One region of the Hominisplanchenecus murintestinalis genome, then DNA from elsewhere that is predicted to be linked to it. Evidence: predicted binding sites of a transcription regulator. Region 1 holds the regulator's gene; each other region holds the start of a gene.
The links. The regulator NrdR, encoded in region 1, represses ribonucleotide reductase genes. The targets are predictions, from matches to a motif close to CACAANATNTTGTG.

Region 1 (3,129 bases):
AGATGTCGGGAGAAAATGAGACGATTAACGAATCTATGGTGGAGCTTTTGAAAATGCTTGGTCTGGCGGTATTGCTGATTTACCTGATTATGGTGGCGCAGTTCCAGTCGCTGCTCTCTCCGTTTATTATTATGTTTACGATTCCTCTGGCATTTACAGGCGGCTTCCTGGGACTTTGGGCGACAGGAAAGCCGGTGAGCGTTATCGCGATGATAGGTTTTGTTATGCTTTCGGGTATTATCGTAAATAATGGAATCGTTCTGGTGGACTATATCAACCAGCTCAGGCGGGGCGGCATGGAGAAACGAGCGGCCATCATAGAGTCAGGCCGAACCAGGCTGCGCCCAATCCTGATGACGGCGCTCACGACAATTCTTGGACTGAGTACAATGGCCGTCGGACTGGGAATGGGTGCGGATATGGTGCAGCCTATGGCAATTGTGGCCGTAGGAGGACTTCTTTATGGCACGCTGCTGACACTGGTAGTCGTTCCGTGCATTTATGACTTACTGAACAGGAAGAAAGATATGACGGAGGAGGAAATTTAATGTGATAGATTTTGGAATAGAGCGTATCCTCCGGCTTTCAGCTCCAAAGGCAGTGGCGATGTATGAGGCAGTAAATGAACTGATGGAAGAAGGAAAAGAAATTTATGGCATGAAAATTTCCGAGATTACCGCTAAGGCGGGAATTGGGAAAGGAACAGCTTATGAGTATTTTGACACGAAAGAGGAGCTGCTGGGAAAGGCGGTTTTTTATCAGCTCCACCAGGGGCTCTGCCATATGACGGAAAAGGCGCTGAAACAGGGAAGCTTCCGGGAGCAGATTTTTGCGATTTTAGACGATATGGAACAGAATTTTCCCAAAAGGCAGGTGCTTATCCGCTATCTCTGCTATTATGTGCTCGGCTCAGAGGCGGCGAAGAAGTGCGGCGGGGAAAAGTCTGGCGGTTTCCTTAGAGAAGGAAGGCTGAAAGAGACGGCAGACTGTCTTTTAGGGCAGGCAAGGAAAGAAGGCCTGCTGCAAAAAGAGCCGGATTTTTTAGCGATTGAGACGCTGCTTACCCAGTTCATGGGATTCTGCTTTTATCTGGGGAATAGGCAGGCGGCGGAGATCAGTATGGGACAGATGAAAGAGTTTGTATATGAAAATATCGTAAAAATCTTTGAGGGAAATGCACAGGCATAGTAATATAGGGGCGGGCAGCAGAAAAAGGACTGCTGCCCGCCCGGCGGTTTATCCGTCACATTTCTTTTTGCACTCATCCTCGTCAATTTCTACCAGGATGATATCATTCCCAATCTGTTTCACACACTTCCAGGGGATGATGTACTCTGTGTCGCGCCCCAGAAAGGAACAGAGTTTTCCGGGACCCGGGACAATCAGCGCCACGACGCAGCCGGTGCAGGAGTCGATGTCCGCATCATTGACACAGCCAAGGGAACGGCAGGTACAGATATTAATTACCTCTTTTTGCCGGAGATCACAGATACGCATAAGAACCTCACACATGGGTTTTATTACAGCCTATGCAAAAAAAAGGAAACCATGCATTGACAATTCAGGGGAAAGTGGGGTATAAAAAAAGAAAAGAATCGGCGTTGGAATTTTAAGTGCAGCTAAGGAGGAAAACTATGAAATGCCCATTTTGCAATCAGGATAATACAAGGGTCGTGGATTCCCGGCCGGCAGATGATAATAGCTCAATTAGAAGGCGGAGGATGTGTGATGAGTGTAAACGGCGGTTTACTACATATGAAAAAGTCGAGACAATTCCCTTGGTTGTCATAAAAAAAGATAACAGCCGTGAAGAGTATGACAGGTCAAAGATAGAGGCCGGTGTGCTGCGCGCATGTTACAAAAGGCCGATTCCTGTACAGAAAATTAAGGAACTGGTAGATAATGTAGAAACAGAACTATTTAACCGGGAAGAGCGCGAAATTGAGAGCAAGGTTATTGGTGAAATTGTGATGGATAAGCTCAAAAACCTTGAAGCAGTGGCATATGTGCGGTTTGCTTCCGTATACAGAGAGTTTAAAGATGTCAATACATTTATGGATGAGTTGAAGAAAATTTTGAATTAGGCAGGAAGCAGATGGATTACATGGGAGGAAAATTATGCGTTTAAGAAATATACCGGGAGCTGATGAGACAGTAGGAAACAGCAGATGGGTCATTCAGGAACCGGAAGTCTGGAAAGGGAGATGGAGAGAGATTTTCGGGAATGATAACCCTGTGCATATTGAAGTGGGAATGGGAAAAGGACAGTTCGTAACAGAGATGGCGCTCCTTCATCCGGGTATCAATTATGTGGGAATTGAGAGATATACCAGCGTACTGCTGCGGGCGCTTCAGAAGCGGGAGAAAATGGAGGAAATACCCAATCTATATTATCTCTGCATTGACGCCAGGGATTTGCCGGATATCTTTGAGGCGAATGAGGTGGAAAAAATTTATCTGAATTTTTCAGACCCGTGGCCGAAGGACCGCCACGCGAAACGGCGGCTTCCTTCCAGGGAATTCTTAAGCCGCTATGATAAAATCCTGAAAGAAAACGGGAAAGTAGAGTTTAAGACAGACAACAGAGGGTTGTTTGAGTTTGCACTGGAAGAAGCAAAAGAATCCGAATGGGAACTGGAGACCTGCACCTTTGATTTGCATCACAATGAAGAGATGATGCAGGGAAACGTGATGACCGAATATGAAGAGAAGTTTTCGGAAAGAGGGAATCCTATCCACAAAATGATTATCAGCCGGAAAAAGCGCAGTGTAGAGATGCAGGCGTAACGTTCAGCTGAAGGCGGGGGCTGCTAATCACGGAATGGGTGTCTTGGCATATAATAACAGCAAAAGGCGGTAGGCGGTGTCTATGCGGAAAAGAACCCTGCAGGATAAGATTGGAATGGCAGTGATGGAAAAGCCGGGGCTGAATAAGAAAATGCTTATGGTGAAAAAGTCGCTGGATGAAGTGAATAAGGTGTTGGGGAAATTTGGCGAAAAAAAGAAATAGGGTTTGCATTTATTATGCCCTTTCTCTTTATATCTTCAGAGCCACATCCACAAAAAATTCCGTGTCGCTGTTAGAGGCTTTTACGGAACCGCCGTATTTTTCTGAAACGGCGGAAATGG
Region 2 (3,129 bases), on a different contig from region 1:
ACATCCCTCTTAATTTTCAGGGAACGTGCGGAAATATCCATCATATGGTCAAGCCGCTTATAAAACTCCTTCTCATTCTTGGAAAGATAGGCAATCCTCGGCAGGTTAACCGTAACCACGCCCACGCTCCCGGTGCTCTCCCCGGAACCAAAGAATCCCCCTGTTTTTTTGCGCAGTTCCCGCAAATCCAGGCGCAGGCGGCAGCACATGCTCCGCACGTCGCTTGGCTCCATATCGCTGTTGATATAGTTTGAAAAATAAGGCGTTCCATATTTTGACGTCATCTCAAAGAGCAAGCGGTTATTTTCCGTATCTGACCAGTCAAAATCCTGCGTGATGGAATAAGTCGGAATCGGATACTGAAACCCCCTTCCGTTCGCATCCCCCTCAATCATCGTTTCGATAAAAGCGCGGTTTACCATATCCATCTCTTTCTTGCAGTCTTTATAGCAGAAGTCCATCGGCTTTCCGCCCACGATTGCCGGAAGCTCCGCCAGATCATCCGGCACCGTCCAGTCAAGCGTAATATTCGAAAACGGCGCCTGCGTCCCCCACCGGCTCGGTGTGTTTACCCCATAGATAAAAGACTCGATGCACTTCTTCACTTCCTGATACGAAAGATTGTCTGCCTTTACAAAAGGCGCCAGATAGGTGTCAAAGGAAGAAAACGCCTGTGCCCCCGCCCACTCATTCTGCATAATTCCGAGGAAATTCACCATCTGGTTGCAGAGCACGGAAAGATGTTTGGCGGGCGCTGAAGTAATTTTCCCCTCAATGCCTCCCAGCCCTTCTGTAATCAGCTGCTTTAACGACCAGCCCGCGCAATACCCGGTAAGCATGGACAAGTCGTGGATATGGATATCCGCATTCCTGTGGGCGTCTGCAATCTCTTCATCATAAATTTCTGAAAGCCAGTAGTTGGCGGTCACCGCGCCGGAATTGCTCAGAATCAGCCCTCCCACGGAATAAGTCACGGTAGAATTTTCCTTAACACGCCAGTCCTCTACCTTTACATAGCTGTTTACAATCTCCTTATAATCCAGAATTGTAGACTTCATATTCCTGATTTTTTCTCTCTGTTTCCGGTACAGGATATATGCCTTGGCTACATCAGCGTATCCGGTCTGAACCAGCACCTCCTCTACGCTGTCCTGGATGCTCTCCACGTCAATCAGCTCATTCTTAATCTTCGGCTGGAAATCCGCCGTCACCCGCAGAGCAAGAAGCCCCGTCATATCTCCGTTATACTGCTTCTCCGTGGCGTCAAATGCCTTGGCAATTGCATCGGAAATCTTCTCCAGATTAAATTCCGCGACTTCTCCGTCTCTTTTTACTACTTTGAACATACCGCTTCTCCTTCCATGCGAAACATATCGTATGCGCCCCAAATGCGCGCTTAATATTTTCTTCATTTGTCACAGCCGTCCAGCCCGGCTGAATCGGCACGTTCTATTCTAACAGAGATATATTACAGCGTCAACACAAAAAGCACTACATATATGACAATTTTGTTTCGCCATTACAAAATGTAGTGTTTTTATGAATAAATGAGACATATTATGAATACCACGCCGCATCCTTACAGCGCCACAGTTCCATAAATCTCCACAGGCACGTACGCTTTCACATAGATGCCCTCGGGGCGGTATTCCTCCTCCAGAAGCTGCCCGTGCTTTCTTATAAGCTGGATAAGCCCTGCCTGCCCGTAAGGATAAAGCCGTTCAATCAGGATACTGCGCTCCCGGAGAAGCTTTTCCAGAAGAGACTTCATCTCCTCCAGCCCCTCCCCTGTTTTTGCGGAAATCTTCAGACAGTAATCTGCTTTAAAGTCTCGCAGGTTTTCCTTTTCCGCTATTCTGTCTTGTTTGTTAAACAGCGTCACCATCGTCTTGTCCTTCACGCCCAGATTCGCCAGCGTCTGATAGACCACATACATCTGCTTTTCCATCTGCGGGTTCGATGCGTCCACCACATGAAGAATAATATCGGCATACTTCGCTTCTTCCAGGGTACTGCGGAACGCCTCTATCAAATGATGAGGCAGTTTGCGTATAAATCCTACCGTATCCGTAAGCAGAATCTGCGCTCCCCCTTCCATCTCCAGCATCCGCGTTGTGGGATCCAGAGTTGCAAACAGTTTATCCTCCTGCAGAACTCCCGCCCCTGTCAGAGTATTTAAAAGAGTCGACTTTCCTGCATTGGTATAACCCACGATAGCCGCCACCGGAGCCTTATTCTTACTCCGCTTTGCCCTTGTTACTTCCCGGTGGCGCTTCACGTCAGCCAGCTCCCGGTTCAGCTGGGCAATACGATCCTTAATCAGACGTCTGTCCATTTCCAGTTTCTTCTCACCCGGTCCTCTCGTCCCGATGCCGCCCCCCAGCCTGGAAAGGGAATCCCGCAGCCCTACCAGACGCGCCTGACGGTACTTCAGCTGAGCAAGCTCCACCTGTATTTTTCCTTCATTGGTGCTCGCCCGCGCCGCAAAAATATCCAGGATAATCAGCGTCCTGTCCATAACCTTCATATCCAGCTCCTGCTCCAGATTCCGAAGCTGCGCCGGGGACAATTCATCATCACACACGATTCCCGTGGCGTCCAGCATATCTGCCATCGCCCGCAGCTCCTCGATTTTTCCTTTGCCGATATAGGTTCCCGGATGAATGGCCTCTCTGTTCTGAATCAGGCTTCCCACCGTCTCTGCGCCCGCTGTGCGCGCCAGCTCTGCCAGCTCCTGCAGGGACTCTTCCGTATCTTCCCCATTGTTTTCCTGGACTCCCACCAGGATAACTCGCTCTTCTATCTCTTTCAGCTCAAATGCTTCCATCTGCGCCTCCTTCCTGTTAACGGTTCAAAAGAAACTCATACTCTTTCCGTCCCGCCTCGTCCGCAGGATATTTTTCCATATAAATCTCAGCCTTCATCTTCGCTGCCGTAAATTCTCCTTTGTGTTCATAGGCCACAATCTCATTATAGAGCAAAGATTGTTTTCCCTGTTCCGTATCCATCGCCAATCCCTTTGCCACAGCGGCAAGCGCTGCGTCATAGTCCTGCTGCGCCATTTTTGCCAGGACAATCCCATTGTACGCTTCGATACTCTCGCCGATTTCCGCAAGATACTGCTCATAC
Region 3 (3,129 bases), on a different contig from region 1:
CAGAACGGGCCTTTGCCAGAATCATCGGCAGATGAAGGCTTACCGCACCCACATTAAAACGTCCCACAAATATGGGCTTGTCATTCTGGTCTGCCGGATACATGCCGCCTCTCTCATACCAGGGGCTCAAAAACGCTCGGCATCCCATAGGGCTGATTACTTTCCCGTAACGCTTATACATACTGGAAATATATCCCTTCCCGGACATAGACAACCAGTCCGGATACATTGTTTTTGCAGAACAGCGGATTCCTGCCTCGAACACGTCCTCACACTCTTTTCCCGCGCCATGAATGTTTTCGTCATACAAAAAGACAATTTTCGGAAACAGCACCGGCTTACGGTTTCCCGGCTTCCCCTGCCCCTTCTGGTGAACGTCAAGCAGGGATACGCTTGCCATTTTCTCAAAACGCTCTGTGCCAAGCCCCAGGGTAACCGTTACAAACGGATAATCCCCCCTGGAAGAACCGACGGTATTCAGCTTGTACTCAATCCCCTGCCAGCCTTGTTCAAAGTCGCGCCTCACCTTATCCATGGCATACGTTTCAGCCTTCTCGGCATAACCTTCCCAGGAGGCATCCCCGTATTTGAGGAATTCTTCTTTATATTTCCGGTAACTCTTTTCCGCATAGGGCGCCAGCACCTTATCTACCTCCGGCACCGTAAAGCCGCCGTACTGCTGCGCCGCCGTACTCAGAATGATATCTCCCATTACATCAAACGCCGTATCCAGCGTCTTTGGCTCATTGTACCATACATTCCCCATCTCAAAGCCGTCTTTCAGGACTGTCGCCACATCAAACAGACAGCAGTTCATCGTATCCAGCCTTGCAGACTGGTCATGGATATAAATATAACCGTCTTTGCACGCTTGGCGTTCATCCCGTGTCATAAAAAATTTCCGGTACAGCTCTTTATTCAGCTCATTGAAAATCAGGCTCCGCTTCGTAGCCACTAAAGCGCTGTCTGTATTGGCATTGCTCTTATCCCCGATATAACGGATAGACTGGCTCTTCGTATACACATCATCCATCATATGGATAAAATCCTGCTTGTAATTCCTGTAATCCCGGTAGCTCTTTGCCACCGCCGGATTTACCTTATCTAAAGCTCCCTCCACAATGTTGTGCATTTCAGGAATCGTAATACCCGCCTTTCCAAGGGACTCTGCTTTTTCCTTTGCGGACCTGCACAGAAACTCTATCTCATCCTCTGAAAATTTATACAGAATCCTCGCCGCCGACTTATTCACCGCCGCAATAATCTTGTCCACATTAAATTCTTCCCGGGTGCCGTCTTTTTTAATTACATACATCCTTGTATCCTCCTCACCATATTTAGTGTTGTATTTGTCATTTCACTTCTTTATCCAACAAGATATTGTCCCTAAAGTATATAACAAAATACGGTGGGCGTAAAGGGGTATTTTCAAAATATCCCATGAATAATCCCGCCGCAAGATGCGCATACTTGTCCATATGAAGAATAATTTTATGAAATGCGGTATTTACGGCTGGTGCATGGAACTGCTCTGGACAGGATTTTTGGCCTTCCGAAGACGGGAAATGAAACTTTTCGGGCGCTCTTCTATATGGATGTTTCCTATTTACGGAATGGCTTCTTTTTTCCCCGCCCTTGTCGGTCTTCTAAAAGACCGCTGTGTATGGGTTCGCGGCACCGTCTATGCCTTTGCCATCTTCACAGTAGAATTTCTTACCGGAAGCTTTCTCAAAAAGCGCGGTATCTGCCCCTGGAACTATTCGGGCTGCCGCTTCAACTATAAAGGTGTCATACGCCTGGACTACTACCCTCTCTGGTTTCTTGCCGGACTGTTTTTTGAAAAAACTACCGCAAAATAAACCGCAGAATCAACACACAATTTTCTCTTGAATTTCTATTCCGTTTGGTATATGATATGGTGAAAGTAAAATTTAGCTTATTTCATACCAAAGGAGATTACTATGAGACATTTGATGAGTCCCTTAGACTTCAGCGTGGAAGAAGTTGCACAGCTTCTCGACCTCGCCCGTGACATTGAGGCCAGCCCTGAAAAGTACGCGCATATCTGCGACGGTAAAAAACTTGCTACTATTTTTTATGAACCAAGCACACGAACCAGACTCAGCTTTGAAGCAGCGATGATGAATCTGGGCGGTAATGTGCTTGGTTTTTCTTCGGCCGCTTCCAGCTCCGCCTCAAAAGGTGAAAGCGTAGCCGACACGATCCGCATGATTTCCTGCTATGCAGATATCTGTGCCATGCGCCATCCAAAAGAAGGGGCTCCGATGGTAGCGTCCATGCACTCCTCCATCCCCGTCATCAACGCGGGCGACGGCGGCCACCAGCACCCCACCCAGACCTTGACAGACCTGATGACTATCCGCTCCCTGAAGGGGCGCCTGGACAATATCACCATCGGTCTCTGCGGCGACTTAAAGTTCGGCCGCACTGTACATTCCCTGATTAATGCCCTCGTCCGCTATGAAAACGTGAAATTTATCCTGATTTCCCCTGAGGAACTGAAACTTCCGGGTTATGTCCGGGAAGATGTTATCAAGAAAAACGGATATGAATATAAAGAGGTAGAACGCCTGGAGGAAGTCATGCCGGAGCTTGACATCCTGTACATGACAAGAGTTCAGCAGGAGCGCTTTTTCAATGAAGAAGACTATGTGCGCATGAAAGATTTCTACATTCTGGACAATGCAAAGATGAGCCTGGCACGCCCGGATATGCTGGTTCTTCATCCACTCCCACGTGTGAATGAAATTGCCGTAGAAGTAGACGCCGATCCGAGAGCCGTTTATTTTAAACAGGTACAGTATGGCGTGTATGTCCGCATGGCTCTGATCCTCACACTTCTGGAACTCAAAGGCTAAGACAAAACGGCCGCAAGATCCGCGGCATAGGAGGTAAGTATGTTAAATATCGACCAGTTAAACGAAGGCGTGGTTCTCGACCACATCCCTGCGGGAAAAAGCATGTCCATATATAAATACCTGAAACTGGATAAAATGGACTGCTGCGTAGCCATCATCAAAAATGCCCGCAGCAATAAAATGGGAAAGAAAGATATCATTAAAATCGAATGTCCGATCGACGCGCTGGATTTGGAAATCCTAGGATTTA

Region 2: the regulator NrdR is predicted to act here: its motif matches at 1,521-1,534, upstream of NFR99_RS01635 (ribonucleoside triphosphate reductase).
Region 3: the regulator NrdR is predicted to act here: its motif matches at 1,330-1,343, upstream of nrdD (anaerobic ribonucleoside-triphosphate reductase).

The regions. Positions count from the first base shown of each region.
Region 1 covers NZ_CALPCM010000005.1:58,005-61,133, forward strand. Annotated here, with positions in the region: gene NFR99_RS03430 (efflux RND transporter permease subunit) at 1-548, shown strand, start outside; gene NFR99_RS03435 (TetR/AcrR family transcriptional regulator) at 550-1,188, shown strand; gene NFR99_RS03440 (PRC-barrel domain-containing protein) at 1,237-1,497, opposite strand; gene nrdR (transcriptional regulator NrdR) at 1,635-2,084, shown strand; gene trmB (tRNA (guanosine(46)-N7)-methyltransferase TrmB) at 2,119-2,787, shown strand; gene NFR99_RS03455 (hypothetical protein) at 2,870-3,010, shown strand; gene NFR99_RS03460 (GHKL domain-containing protein) at 3,038-3,129, opposite strand, start outside.
Region 2 covers NZ_CALPCM010000002.1:112,648-115,776, forward strand. Annotated here, with positions in the region: gene NFR99_RS01635 (ribonucleoside triphosphate reductase) at 1-1,346, opposite strand, end outside; gene hflX (GTPase HflX) at 1,580-2,827, opposite strand; gene NFR99_RS01645 (tetratricopeptide repeat protein) at 2,844-3,129, opposite strand, start outside.
Region 3 covers NZ_CALPCM010000015.1:15,994-19,122, forward strand. Annotated here, with positions in the region: gene nrdD (anaerobic ribonucleoside-triphosphate reductase) at 1-1,315, opposite strand, end outside; gene NFR99_RS07365 (putative ABC transporter permease) at 1,494-1,859, shown strand; gene pyrB (aspartate carbamoyltransferase) at 1,962-2,879, shown strand; gene NFR99_RS07375 (aspartate carbamoyltransferase regulatory subunit) at 2,919-3,129, shown strand, end outside.